4 regions of the Iodobacter ciconiae genome follow, and region 4 is predicted to be linked to each of the others. Evidence: predicted binding sites of a transcription regulator. Region 4 holds the regulator's gene; each other region holds the start of a gene.

Region 1 (3,634 bases), 1.4 Mb from region 4:
GATAAAAAAGACGGCGGTGCTTATGCATTTTCAGGCGGTTTGCATGGTGTGGGCGTTTCGGTTACCAACGCTTTATCCACGCGTTTAGAAGTAGAAGTCAAACGTGAAGGCCAGCAGCATCGCCTGGTATTTGGCTCAGGGGAAGTCATCGAGCCACTGGTGGTGCTGGGCACATGTGCCAAAAAAGACAGCGGCACCAGCGTTTATGTAGAGCCTGATCCAAAGTACTTTGATTCACCCAATATTCCGCTGGCCGATCTAGAGCATCAGCTCAAATCCAAGGCCGTGCTCTTACCCGGCTTAGTAGTAAACCTGGCCATCGAGCAGCCTAATGGCGAGCTGATCAATAAAAGCTGGTGCTACCCGGATGGCTTAACGGGCTATTTATCCGAGAAAGTAGCTGGCTACAACCAGCTTATCCCGATCTTTGAAGGCGAGAAATATATCGAGCAGGTAGACGATACTTTCTCGCTAGGTGAAGGTTGCGCCTGGGCACTGACCTGGACAGAAGACGGCCCTGTTAACCGCGAATCCTACGTCAATCTGATTACTACTCCATCAGGCGGCACGCACGAATCCGGCCTGCGCGACGGGGTTTTCCAGGCTGTTAAAACTTTTATTGAATTTCACAGTCTGCTGCCTAAAGGCGTAAAAGTGCTGCCGGAAGACTTGTTTGGCCGCTGCTCTTTTGTGCTTTCGGCCAAGATTCTGGACCCGCAATTTCAAGGCCAGACCAAAGACAAGCTCACCAGCCGTGATGGCTTAAAGCTGGTTTCTACTGTAGTGCGCTCGCCATTTGAAATCTGGCTGAATCAACATGTTGATCTGGCTAAAAAACTGGCCGAGCTGTGCATCCGCGCAGCACAAGCTCGACAAAAGAATTCGCAAAAAGTAGAAAAGAAAAAATCATCCGGTGTGGCAGTCTTACCCGGCAAGCTCACCGATTGCGCATCGGATGAAAGCGAGCGCTGTGAGCTGTTTTTAGTAGAGGGCGATTCGGCGGGTGGCTCGGCCAAACAAGGCAGGGATAAGGATTTTCAGGCCATTCTGCCCCTGCGTGGGAAGGTGCTGAACACTTGGGAAATTGATCGCGATCAGATTTTTGCCAATAATGAAGTACACGATATGGCCGTAGCCATTGGTGTTGATCCGCATACGCTGGATGATGTCAAAGCCGATTTATCTGGCCTGCGTTACGGCAAAATCATCATTATGTCGGATGCGGACGTAGACGGCAGCCATATTCAGGTACTGCTGCTCACGCTGTTTTACCGCCATTTCCCCCAGCTGATTGCCCAGGGACATGTATTTGTAGCACAACCACCGCTCTATCGTGTGGATGTAGCAGGCAGCGGCAAAGCCAAGCCGCCACGTAAATTCTATGCATTGGATGAAGGCGAGCTAACCGCCATTTTAGATAAGCTGCGTGTAGAAAAAATCCGAGAAAATGCCTGGAATATCAGCCGCTTCAAGGGTCTGGGGGAAATGAATGCCGAGCAATTATTCGACACCACCATGAACCCGGATACCCGCCGTATGCTGCGGGTTGGCATTAACGATGATGTGGCACTCAACACCCGTGAGCTGATGCACATGCTGATGGGTAAAACAGAGGCCAGCAGCCGCAAAGCGTGGCTGGAAGCGCGGGGTAATGAAGCTGAAGCGGATATTTAATTAGCAATCACATTAACAAACCATGGGCTGATTTACTTCAGCCCATTTTTTATGATCAACGAATCTTACTCGATGCAAACCTTGAACCAAGCAGCCCCCCAGAGAACACAGCATTTCATATGCAAAAGTTATTTTAAAATTAAGCTGTTTTCTTGATTTTAAATAGGTTCCTCCCCGGAAAAACAACTTAAATTGCACCCAATACGGGGCTTAAAAATCCCCTTGAAGCAGGTAAATATTGCCCTAAGTCAAATATGCAACTGTCTTTCTGCGTAAAATCCGACTAAATTAGTCGGGAATTATCAGGAGAGAAATAATGTCGCTGTTTTCTTCCGAAACGGTCACTTTTGAAACACCCATTGCTATGCTGGTAGCCTGTCACGACAGGGTTCGGCAATACGCAGCACTAACACTAAAACTGGCCCAGTATCTGATAAAAGAAGGTGCAGATACCAAGGCTCAGGATGCTGCTGCCGGCATTTTGCGCTACTTCGACGTAGCAGCTCCGCTGCACCACAACGATGAAGATCTGGATTTATTCCCACTTCTCAGCCAGTACGGTAATGCCGAACTAAAAGCCATCATTGCATCAACTAGCGCCGAGCACAAAACGCTTGGTCTGCTCTGGCAGGATGTACGCAGCTATTTAATCCCGCTGGCTGCAGGGCAGGGCGGAAAACTACCACTGGCTTTGGCAAGTGAATTTTCCAAGCGTTACCCCGCTCATGCCGATCTGGAAGAAACCCTTATTTACCCTAGCGCCGAATTGCTACTCGATGCATCCACACTGTCAGCAATGGGACAGAACATGACTAATCGGCGTATTCAAAATACCGCTCAGGATAAAACCCTATGAAAACATTTCTTAGCGCTCCTCATCGCGTTGGTTTTTTTTGTGGCACCTTATTGCTGATTGCAAGCCTTACCTGGTGGGCCAGCGAAATGTTGCTCAGAGCCGGTGGCAGCACAATACCCAGCAGCATTGCGCCTATGTTTTTACACGGTTATTTAATGTTATACGGATTTTTTCCACTGTTTATGCTGGGTTTTATCTACACAGCAGGGCCTAAATGGCTGGGAGTAGCCAGCCCGGCTGCCAAGCTCTATGCACCGGTTTTTATCACTTATGCTACAGGCAGCGCTCTATTGATTGGCGCATTATTTTGGCAGCCACTGCTTCGTATTGCCATTACGCTGCACTGGGTCAGCTGGGGGGCCGCCTGTCTCGTCTGGCTAAACCGTATACTGGCCAGCAAGGCCACAGATCGCGGCCACGCCATTCGTATCGCACTTGCCTTTACTATGGGCTGGCTGGGGCAGGCCATGGCACTGTACTGGGCGATATTTGATGTGACCGCTGGCTGGCTTGATATGCTAGAGATTGGCCTATGGGGATTTTTACTGCCAGTGTATTTAACTGTTAGCCACAGAATGCTGCCATTTTTCTCTGCCAATGTTATCCCGAACTACAGCGCATGGCGGCCACTATGGCTGTTAAACGCCATGATTGCCTTATCCTGGGGTCATGGAGCCCTAAAACTGGCACATTTCAGCAGCTTGCCAGTTGATGCCGTATTTACCGGGCTGCTCTTCTATACCAGCTACCGCTGGCGCTTATTTGCCTCATTACAAAATCGCCTCTTAGCCATGCTGCATCTGGCATTTGCCTGGGCTGCGATTGCCATGCTGCTTTACACCGCACAAGGTGCGGCCATGTTAGCAGGCTCGGTAATATTAGGATTTGCACCGATACATGCAATTGGCATCGGCTTTTTTGGCACAATGTTATTAGGCTTTGCCACAAGGGTAAGTCTGGGCCACGCAGGTCTGCCACTTATCCTTAGCAATCTGACTTGGATGCTTTATTGCCTGCTGCATGGCGTAGCTATTACCCGTATTTTCGCCGAAGTACTGCCTTGGCAAAATGCCCTGCTCTGTGCCGCGGCCTTAGGGGCATTAC
Region 2 (3,634 bases), 1.5 Mb from region 4:
AACTTCATCAATTTCCACACCTAACCAGCGCAATTCATTACATACAGTGGCGCGGGCAATATCGTCGTTTTCGCCGATACCTGCAGTAAACACCAGCGCATCAAAACCTTGCATCGCAGCCGCTAAAGAAGCCGCTTCGCGCACAACACGGTGAGCAAAGTAATCAACAGCAAACTTAGCATGCGGATCTTTGCTTGCATGCAGATCACGCATATCGCTGGAAATACCCGACATACCCAACAGACCGGATTGCTTATAGATCAGCTCTTCAATTTGTGAGGCATCCATTTTCAGATGGCTCATAAAGTGCAGAATTAAAGCAGGATCGATCGTGCCGCAACGGGTGCCCATAGGCAGGCCTTCCAGCGCGGTAAAGCCCATTGTTGTTGCCTGGCAATGACCATTTAGCAATGCCGCCATCGACGAGCCATTACCCAGATGGGCCACAACGGTGCGGCCTGCTGCTGCCTTGGCATCAATCGCAGGCAGAACACTGGCAATAAATTCGTAAGAAAGGCCGTGAAAACCATAACGGCGAATACCATGCTTTTCAGTAAACTCATATGGCAAAGCGTATTGCTGCTCGATTTCAGGCTGAGTGCGGTGGAAAGCGGTATCAAAACAAGCCACTTGCGGCACGGTTGGTAAAAGCTGAGCCAGTACGCGCATTGGCATAATATTGTGCGGAGCATGCAATGGAGCCAGAGCAATGGTTTCGTCCAGGCCCTTTAATACTTCTTCAGTAATGCGCACCGGCTGGCAAAAGCTCAGGCCACCGTGCACTACACGATGACCAATCGCAGCAATCGTACGGCCTTCAATACGGCTGTTGAGCCAGGCCAGCATATGACGCAATGCAGAGTCGTGGTTCTTAGGCATATCTGCCGGCATAGATTCAGAAACCAGCTTATTGTCATCCGCATCTTTTGCTACAAACTTCGGATCAACATAAATACCGTCTGCCAGGCCTTTAAAGAGCAGAACAGGATCAGCCGCGCCGGTTTCAAACAGGGAAAACTTGATGCTGGACGATCCGGCATTAATAACTAAAACCAACTCACTCATAAACTGCTCCTTAATATTACGCTGGCGGTGATAAGAATCAATCTCATCAAAAATAGATTATTACTCATAATTGCACTTTAAAGTCATCATAAACAGGTGCAAATCATATGAGCCAGACTTAAATTGCCACAGGATAGACTTTGCTTACACACAACTCGTTGTGGCTGCGATAATATCCATGGACACGGGCCTGTGCTTATTAATCGGGCCCAATGTTAGAAACTGCAATGCTGCACTGCAATGGAATAATTACTAATGCATATTCTAAGCAGTAGTTAATTGCAACAGTATTGGTCAAAATCAAGCAAAATCATTGAAAAATAGGTGCATATTCACCATGAGTACATTCACCACGCACCTGATTTGCGTTCCCGAGCTGGAAGAAACCGCCAGTGTCAGTGCCGTGCACATCCTGCCCGGCCACCATGTGCAGAGTGATACATTACTTTTGACCTTAGTTTGTGGTAACAGTGAAATTGAAATCTGCGCTCCGGAAGCAGGATTGGTCTCCCATATAATGGTCGAAACCAAGGAAACCGTGCAATGCGGCGATCTTTTATTACAAATGGAAATTGAAGAAGAACCCACTCAGATATTTGGTGCAGAAGCCACTTTTACCAGTGCCTGCCAGTTGGACTGGCCTCATCAGCCGCTAGCAGGCACACTCAGCGTCAGTCTTAGTGCTGCCAAGCTCGCTGCCAGGCTGGGGGCAGACCTCAGCCGCATTGCAAGCCAGGGCGAATGTATTGAAGAAGCGGATATAGAAGCCCATGTCCGCTCCATCATGCTGCAATGGCAGCAAACTCATCCCCACTAAAATTACGCCTTCTCTAATTGATCCATGATTGCAACAGGATCTTGGCTCGCCGCTAAAACAGCACGCACTTTATTAAAAGCGGCGCTTGCCTCCACGGGATGCTTACCATAAGACACCACACTGGCATGCCTCCAGCCCGCAGATAACAAAGCGTTGCGCTTAAAAGTTGTACCTTCAACACCTCCTCCACCCAGTTGCATCAAAGCTTGTTCAATCAGCACATGAGGCAAGGGAGTTCGAGAAATAATATTAAAATGATCGGGAATAACTTCATCAAATTGCATGGCCTGACTCCAATATCAATAAATGACGCATTGTCAGTAAATGACCTGTATCTTTCGCACCCAGTAAAAAACTGCTGAAGTAAAGCTGCATCAGAAAAATGATCCGGTGCATCAGGGCATTTTCAATACTAGTAAAGAGCGGAGCCAAATCCAGTAATTCCTCACCGCAGGTGAAGTAGAGTTGCTGTAAAGCTTGCTCTGATTCAGAAAGCACAAACACCCCGATAAACGGGGTGTTTGCTTATTCACACAATAAAAACTTAAATATGCACCTTGGCAATGGCCCGGCGATCTGCAACGGCCTTAGCCAAATCTGCCAGCATCGTTTCAGTTTGATCCCAGCCAATACAGCCATCGGTAATTGATTGACCGTAGGCCAGCGGCTGGCCTTCTACATGATCCTGACGGCCACCCACAATATGACTCTCAACCATGACACCAAATATGCCGTTATTGCCACGGGCGAGCTGGGCGCAAACATCTGCCGAAACATCAATCTGGCGACGATAATCCTTGCTGCTATTGGCATGGCTAAAATCAACCATTACTTTTTGCGGCAGACCAGTGGCAGCCAAATCTGCCAGTGCAGAGCGTACATGATTAGTGTCGTAATTTGGCTCTTTACCACCACGTAAAATGATATGGCAATCAGGATTACCGCCAGTCGCCACAATCGCAGAATGCCCCATCTTAGTAACGGACAAGAAATGGTGTGACTGGCTGGATGCACGAATCGCATCAAGTGCAATTTTTAAATTACCGTCAGTCCCATTTTTAAAGCCAACCGGGCAAGATAATCCTGAAGCCAGCTCCCGGTGCACCTGGGATTCCGTGGTACGCGCACCAATGGCACCCCAGCTCATCAGATCCGCCATATATTGCGGCGTAATCATATCGAGGAACTCGCCGGCAGTCGGCATACCATCATTATTCAAATCAACCAGTAATTTGCGTGCAATACGCAGGCCATCGTTGATATTAAAGCTGCCATTCAGATAAGGATCATTAATCAAGCCTTTCCAGCCAACCGTTGTACGTGGTTTTTCAAAATAAACCCGCATCACGATCTCTAGATCATTCCTATGCAACTCGCGCAGCACTTTAAGCTTAGCGCCGTATTCATGCGCGGCCCCGGCATCATGAATTGAACACGGACCGATCACCACCAGAAGGCGATCATCACTGCCTTGCAAGATACGCTGAATTGCCTGCCGGGTTTCAAAAACAGTGGCAGAAGCAATCTCGCTGACAGGGAATTTCTCCATCACCGCAACAGGGGGAGTAGCTCTTTAATTTCTCGGATACGGACATCATCTGTTTGATATTGCATATTCTTCCCTAGAGCGGCGGCCTCGCGTGGCGACAAGCAGATCATAAAAGGAAGAGATTATCGCCTAACGACAGTCGGCGCAAATGCCTTTGACCGTGATTTCAACCATACGGGCCATGAAGTGTGCCGGCAAGCTGA
Region 3 (3,634 bases), 1.0 Mb from region 4:
TAGACCACAGAAAAAGTAGTTAATGCCGCGCTATTGGATTCCTTGCGCATAGCAGCAATAGTAGAAACGCAAGGCACATAGGTTAATGAAAACAACATAAAACTATAAGCTGATACCGGATCGAGCACGACAGATAAATGATGTGCCAGGGCGGGGCCATCCTGCCCGGCAATCACCGCCAGCGCACCGAGCACTACTTCTTTTGCCACAAAACCAAACATCAGGGCAATCGACAACTCGGCCTGAATCCCAATGGGGGACAACACCGGCTGAAAAAATTCGGCAATCATGATGGAATAACTATGTTGCGGACTCGGATAATTACTTAATAGCCAAACCAGAACAACGCCAATCACAATCATGGTGGACGCCAGGCGTACAAAACCGGCCGCCTCGCCCCAGCCACGCAAAAAGATTTGCCTCAGTACAGGAAAACGATAGGGCGGCAGCTCCAGCGTGAATGGCTCGGTCGATTTAAAACGGCCGCGCAGCAACAGCGCCGTGCCCATAGAAATAAAAATACTCGCAAAATAAAGTGATAACAGCACCCACGGCGCTTGCAGGGGAGTAAACAGTGCAGCGGTTAAAAAGAGGAAAATCTGCAAACGCGCCGAGCAAAGCGAAAAAGGAATCGCCAGCATGGTCAGCAAACGCGCTTTTCTATCCCGAATCACCCTTGTGCCCATTAAGGCAGGCACATTGCAACCAAAGCCCATCATCAACATTACAAAGCCACGGCCATCCATGCCCAGACGAGCCATCAGCCCATCCATCATAAAAGCCGCGCGGGAGAAATAACCCGAGTCTTCGATGATGGCCATCAGACAGAAAAACAGAAAAATAATCGGAATAAATGTCAGGACCGTACCTAAGCCGTCAAACACCCCATTAATCAGAAAACCGGACCAAAATGGCGGCCAGGGGGCAATACCCGGCGTCAAGATCTCAGCCTTGAACCAATCCAGCCCTTCGTTAGCCAGATCTTGCAATGGCACGCCGATGGCATAAGTAAGCTGAAACAGACAAAACATCATCAATACAAACAGCGGCAAACCCAGCACCGGATGTAAGATCCAGCGATCCAGCATGGCGGTGGGGCCGGGCGGCAAAATGGAGGGGCGCTGAATAAAGCGGCTATACAGCCGTGCCTCATTCTGATGCAAGGTGCCGGATGCCGGTGCATGGGCTAGGGAAATTTGCTTAGGATCTTTTTGACTAATCAGGCGATTAAGCGCCTCTTTTAAATCAGGCACGCCCTGCCCATGCTTGGCACTAATTTTAAGCACCGGGCAGGCCAGCTCCGCAGCCAGGCCTTCCAGATTAATTTGCACGCCCGCCTGCTTGGCTTCATCACTCATATTAAGCGCAATAATCAGCGGCGCCCCCAATGCCTTTAGCTGCAAAGCCAAAACCAGCTGTCTGTCCAGCTGCGTGGCATTCAGCACCAGCAACACGGCATCGAGCTCTGTTTTATTCAGAAATTCCTGAGTAATCCGCTCGTCTTCAGCTCCACCACTTAAATCATAAATCCCCGGCAGATCAACCATCTGCACCATGGAGCCACCCAGTAAAATACGGCTGGAAGCCAATTCCACCGTTAGCCCCGGCCAATTGGCGGTGCGGGCCGTACCTCCCGTAATGCGATTAAATAAGGTTGATTTGCCAGTATTGGGCATCCCTACGAGGGCAACGCGTTTCATGCCACCACCTCAATCATCAACTATGTGCTTGTGGCAGAATATCAACCACAATCTGCCTGGCATCATTGCGGCGCAACATAAATTCGGTACTGCCAACCCGCAGCTGTAAAGGCCCGCCCATTACCCCCCGACGGATCACCTGTACATCACGCTGCACATGCAAGCCCAGTGCAGCAAGGCGTTGGCATAAATCAGCATCAAGCCGGGCAGAGAGGATTCTGGCAGGGATGTTAAGCGGAAGATCGGCGAGTGTCATAGTTTTAGCAATGAGAACGGTTTTTGTTAACTTCATAATCTACCTTACATCAACAAGCGTCAATGCAAGCACCCAGATTTATTGACTTGTATCAGCACACAATTTTTGTGCGATAAAAAAGCCATACAATCAATGCATGGCTTTTTTGCAGTCAATTTAACCTTTATTTACGGCCAATCGCCCGCCAGCCGATATCACTACGATACTGAGCACCGGTAAATGATACACCCGCCAGAATTTGATAAGCGCGTTTTTGCGCCATTTTAAAACTGTCGCCAAAAGCGGTAACACAAAGCACACGGCCACCAGCAGTAATGGCTTCACCTTGTTCATTAAGCACGGTGCCTGCGTGAAACACATGACCATCTTCCAAAGCCACCGTCGGCAGACCTGAGATTAAATCACTTTTGCGAGGAGTTTCCGGATAATTGGCCGCAGCCATCACCACACCCATTGCCACGCGTCTATCCCATTCGGCCTCAACCTGATCCAGAGTGCCATTTACACCGTGCTCGAGCAAAGTGACAAAATCGCTCTTTAAACGCAGCATAATCGGCTGGGTTTCAGGATCACCAAAACGGCAATTATATTCGATCACCTTAGGATTACCCAAAGTATCAATCATCAAACCAGCATACAAAAAGCCGGTAAAGACGATGCCATCTTTAGCCATACCCTGAACGGTGGGTAAGATGACTTCACGCATGACTTTGGCGTGCACATCAGGGGTGATCACAGGCGCCGGGCTATATGCCCCCATTCCCCCAGTATTCGGGCCTTCATCACCATCCAGAAGACGTTTATGATCCTGGCTGGAAGCCATTGCCAGTACATTTTTACCGTCAACCATCACAATAAAGCTGGCTTCCTCCCCGATAAGACACTCTTCAATCACTACACGAGCGCCCGCATCACCAAATTTATTATCTGACAGCATAGAGTCAACCGCTGCGTGCGCTTCATCCAAAGTTACAGCAACAACAACCCCCTTGCCAGCAGCCAGCCCATCCGCCTTGATGACAATCGGAGCGCCCTGTGCCTTGATGTAAGCATGCGCTTCATCCGCATTGGTAAACGTCTGGTAAGCGGCAGTGGGAATACCATGGCGCAGCATAAAGGCTTTGGCAAAGTCTTTGGACCATTCCAGCTGCGCTGCAGCACGGGTTGGGCCAAAGATTTTCAAACCCGCGTCGCGAAAGGCGTCAACCACACCTTGCGATAATGGAGCCTCTGGCCCCACGATGGTGATGCCGATATTTTCTGTTTTAGCAAATTTGATCAGCTCATCAATGGCGCTGATGTCTACATTAGTTAAATCTTTTTCCAGTGCCGTACCTGCATTACCTGGCGCTACAAAAACTTTACCTACACGTTCGGATTGGGCAATTTTCCAGGCCAACGCATGCTCACGACCACCCGAACCAATCACTAAAATATTCATGAATCTGTTTCCTGTTAATCAAATTCGTAGCGGCCAAAGAAATAAGCCACATTGCCATTATTAAGCTGGCCATTTAAACGAGGAATAAAAGTGCCCATCACCGAGGCCTTACCATAACGTACCGCTAAAAAAGGAAGAGGTGCCGGAAAGGGAATTCCGGCAATCACATCCTGGCGCGATATCAGAGAGAGCGACATCCCCGCGCCTACCGATAGCTTCCCAACAACCGGCCAAAAC
Region 4 (3,634 bases):
CGCGATCAACAGGCAAGCGGTCCGCATCTAAATACTGATAATACGTATCTAAATCTTTTACATTTTGCGCAAAACAATTGGCGACTTTGCCAATTGCCGACACACCAAAAGCCATCAGGTCACAATCGGCGTGAGTAGAATAACCCTGGAAATTACGATGCAATTGCCCGCGTCTCTGAGCAATAGCCAAAGCATCATCAGGTAGGGAGAAATGATCCATGCCAATATATACATAACCTGCAGCCAGTAGCTGATTCACACTGCTTTGCAGAATATCGAGTTTACCCTCAGTTGAGGGTAATTGCCCAGCATCAATCCGTCTTTGCGGCATAAACCGTTCGGGCAAATGAGCATAACTATACAAGGCCAGCCGATCAGGCCGTAAGGTGAGCACCTTCTCTATAGTTTGATACATGCTGGCCTGGCTTTGATGTGGCAAACCATAGATAAGATCAATGCTTACCGATTTAAAACCATTTGCTCTGGCAGCATCAATCACAATACGCGTTTCTTCTTCACTTTGCACACGGTTAACCGCCTGCTGAACTTCTAAATTAAAATCCTGGATCCCTACGCTCATACGGTTAAAACCAATACTTCCTAGATGCGCTACTGTCGCTGCACTCACCTTGCGAGGGTCAATTTCAATCGAAAACTCACCGTCAGCCTTTAAATCGAAATGGGTGCGAATCCCCTCCATTAACCTGCTCAATTGCAAGTCATTCAAAAACGTAGGTGTCCCGCCGCCAAAATGCAACTGGGAAACCGTGCCACGCTTAGTTAATAATGCCGACTGTAACTTTACCTCTTTAAGGAGATAATCGAGGTATTGATCTGCTTTACTTTGATCCTTGGTGATCACTTTATTACAGGCGCAGTAATAGCAGATAGTATTGCAAAATGGCAGGTGAAAATACAGGGAAAGGGGCTTGATCCGAGTGCCCGGCTGTTGTTGCAGTACACTTTGCTCGTAAGTATGTGCATCCATTACAGCAAATCGATCCGCAGTGGGGTAGGATGTGTACCTTGGGCCTTTCCCATTGTGCTGGCTAATTAAATTTCGATCAAAATCAAGTGGCTGTAATACAGCAACATTATCCTGGAGCATCCTAGTTTCATCCTTTTTATTGTATCGGTGCAGCTTGCCCAGATTCATTTTTCATAACCTTGATCGATATCAAAGTCTACACAAGAAATTGTGCTTACTACGTGATATCGAGAACATGAATTGAAACGCCTCATGACAACGACATCTCACATCCCATTACGTGATCTTAGCCTTAAGCATCTTCGCCAAAGCTGTATCAATTGCAGCTTGCGTGAGTTATGCCTGCCGATCGGTCTTTCAGCGGAAGAAATGCGCGAGCTTGATGCCTTAATTACTCAAGCCAAACCCATCAAGCGGGGTGAGGCTCTCTACCGCGCTGGTGAGCCTTTTCGCTCCCTTTACGCGATCCGCCTGGGCTTTTTCAAAGCCAGTGTCATTTCAGAAGATGGCCGCGAACAGGTAACAGGTTTTCATATGGCAGGTGAGCTAATGGGCATGGATGCTATCAGCTCTGATCTGCACACTTGCGATGCCATTGCTCTGGAAGACAGCGAAGTTTGCGAGTTGCCCTTCTCTGATATGGAAGAATTAAGTCGCCGCATCCCGGTCTTGCAACATCATTTTTATAAACTCATGAGCCGTGAGATTGTCCGTGATCATGGCGTAATGTTGTTACTCGGCAACATGAAGGCAGAAGAGCGCATCGCCGCCTTCTTACTGAACCTGTCACAGCGTTTTGCAATTCGTGGCTATTCTGCCAGCAGTTTTCATTTACGGATGACACGGGAAGAAATCGGCAGTTATCTGGGATTAAAACTAGAAACCGTAAGCCGCTCACTTTCCAAGTTTCAAGAGAATGGCCTGATTAAAGTACAGAACCGCCTGATTGAAATTATTGACTCCGATGCGCTAAAGCAACTCATCAATAACAGCCAACAATAAGCCTCCCATGACCCTTTTAAATGGCCCAGTTCTGTTTTTAGCCCCTGCGGCCATTTTAGAGTCATTGCAATCCCGGCTTACTCCTTTACAACTACCACAACTCATGCTGCTCCCGCTCGATATGCAGGCAAAGATTCCTGCACTCGCCATAAAAGGTCTGCTTATTTCTGCCGGACATCAAAACTTAGAAGATTATTTACACTGTGCACGCTGGGCCGAAACACAAGGCTGGCATCATATTGATCTGTCCCTCACTGGAGAACCTCAGTATGCCACCCAGCTAGGCTGGATGATTGCAGCCAGTGGCACACAGGCCGCACTGAAAGTCGCCGCACCACTTATCGACGCTCTGGCACCAGCAGGACGCAATAGCTGGCTTCATGCCGGAGGTGCGGGTGCAGCAAGCTTTCTGGCGCTATTGCAACACGCTATGATGCAACCACTTATTGAGAGCTGGAAAATCATCTCCCCCGATGGCAAGCCCTCTTCTAAAGTAGATTTAAATGCATTCGCTAAATTACAGGCCACGCAATCACAGGAAATTGCCGCGCTTTGCAAAGCATATTCAGTATTAGCAAACAACAGAAGCCATCAAGCCTTCCATCATCAGCTTACCCTGTTTGATCTGGCTGAGAACCAGGAACCTGCTGCTGCGCTGGCCCAGCTATTAATACAACTTTTAAATTGCAAAAATCAACCATAAACAAATCAATATCTGTCCCATATAAACGCCAATCAAATAAGCTAAATCACAGGCATTCGCATACAAAATGCCCGCCCTATATAGAACGGGTGTGCTTTTAACTCGTACCACCACGACAAGTTACACCAAGCTCTGGCCTTTTTGCTGATTGGCGTTCTTCCCAAGGAAGCGGATAATGCCGAGTCTGCTTATTTTTGCTGTCTTGGATTTGTAAAACATGTCAATTCGATTCATATCCCGAATCAATCACTTATTGCAAACAGCCCGTTTAGCCTGGCTTTGCCCTGCGTTTATTTTGATCGCACTGTTAGGCTTTAACCGTCATATTGCCCTCGCCGCCTGGTTGTGCGCATTTTTTGCTTTAGAGCGAGCCTGGAAACAGCAAAAGCAGTCTGCAACTGAATACCTTGGTTTCACTGTTGCGCTCAGCACGTTAGCAGCAGGGCAAAGCTTATTAAGCTATTCAGCCATTTTATCAGCGCTCTTATTTGCCATTGGTTTGGGCTTGGGTGTTCCGCTTTGGCGCCAGGCCCCCTGGAGTGTCATTCTGGAAAAAACGGGCTTGGCGATAGAAACCGGTGCGAAAGCTATTATTGATAGTATCAAGGCCCAGTTTGATCCCGTGCATCTGGATGAAACTGAAGAGCCCGCAGAAGAGGATTGGGATGAATCTATTGGCTCTCCGGCGGTGTCTACTTTACCAGCAGTAAAAACACCAGAACACGATAGAGCCACGCCCACCGCCCCTGCCATGCCCATTGTGGCAAGACGCCCGGTAGTCAATCTGCTTAAATCTGCCTCTCTTAAATCTATTGAAACAACAACGCAAAACTCACAAGCTATTTGCCGGGAGGAGCTCTTCTCTCACCTTAAAAGCCAGCCTGCCACCACCGCTGCCCCCCCTTTGCCACTCATTGATTTACCGCAAATTAAACAGCACT

What was found. The regulator FNR, encoded in region 4, switches genes on or off when oxygen is low (the NO sensors DNR and NnrR bind a similar motif). The targets are predictions, from matches to a motif close to TTGATNNNNATCAA.
Region 1: EJO50_RS13215 (hemerythrin domain-containing protein) is a predicted target of FNR. The motif match lies at 1,913-1,926, and genes of this name have one in related genera.
Region 2: EJO50_RS13520 (biotin/lipoyl-containing protein) is a predicted target of FNR. The motif match lies at 1,356-1,369, and genes of this name have one in related genera.
Region 3: EJO50_RS11595 (FeoA family protein) is a predicted target of FNR. The motif match lies at 2,038-2,051, and genes of this name have one in related genera.

Annotation. Positions count from the first base shown of each region.
Region 1 is NZ_CP034433.1:3,014,493-3,018,126, reverse strand. It holds gene parE (DNA topoisomerase IV subunit B) at 1-1,674, shown strand, start outside; gene EJO50_RS13215 (hemerythrin domain-containing protein) at 1,991-2,530, shown strand; gene EJO50_RS13210 (NnrS family protein) at 2,527-3,634, shown strand, end outside.
Region 2 is NZ_CP034433.1:3,073,507-3,077,140, reverse strand. It holds gene EJO50_RS13525 (acetate/propionate family kinase) at 1-1,065, opposite strand, end outside; gene EJO50_RS13520 (biotin/lipoyl-containing protein) at 1,403-1,882, shown strand; gene EJO50_RS13515 (hypothetical protein) at 1,885-2,166, opposite strand; gene EJO50_RS13510 (hypothetical protein) at 2,156-2,380, opposite strand; partial or broken gene aroG (3-deoxy-7-phosphoheptulonate synthase AroG) at 2,427-3,496, opposite strand; gene EJO50_RS13500 (Fur family transcriptional regulator) at 3,561-3,634, opposite strand, start outside.
Region 3 is NZ_CP034433.1:2,654,017-2,657,650, forward strand. It holds gene feoB (ferrous iron transport protein B) at 1-1,700, opposite strand, end outside; gene EJO50_RS11595 (FeoA family protein) at 1,717-1,992, opposite strand; gene purD (phosphoribosylamine--glycine ligase) at 2,120-3,397, opposite strand; gene EJO50_RS11605 (phospholipid:lipid A palmitoyltransferase) at 3,412-3,634, opposite strand, start outside.
Region 4 is NZ_CP034433.1:1,605,453-1,609,086, forward strand. It holds gene hemN (oxygen-independent coproporphyrinogen III oxidase) at 1-1,108, opposite strand, end outside; gene fnr (fumarate/nitrate reduction transcriptional regulator Fnr) at 1,241-1,990, shown strand; gene EJO50_RS07035 (hypothetical protein) at 1,998-2,693, shown strand; gene EJO50_RS07040 (DNA translocase FtsK) at 2,911-3,634, shown strand, end outside.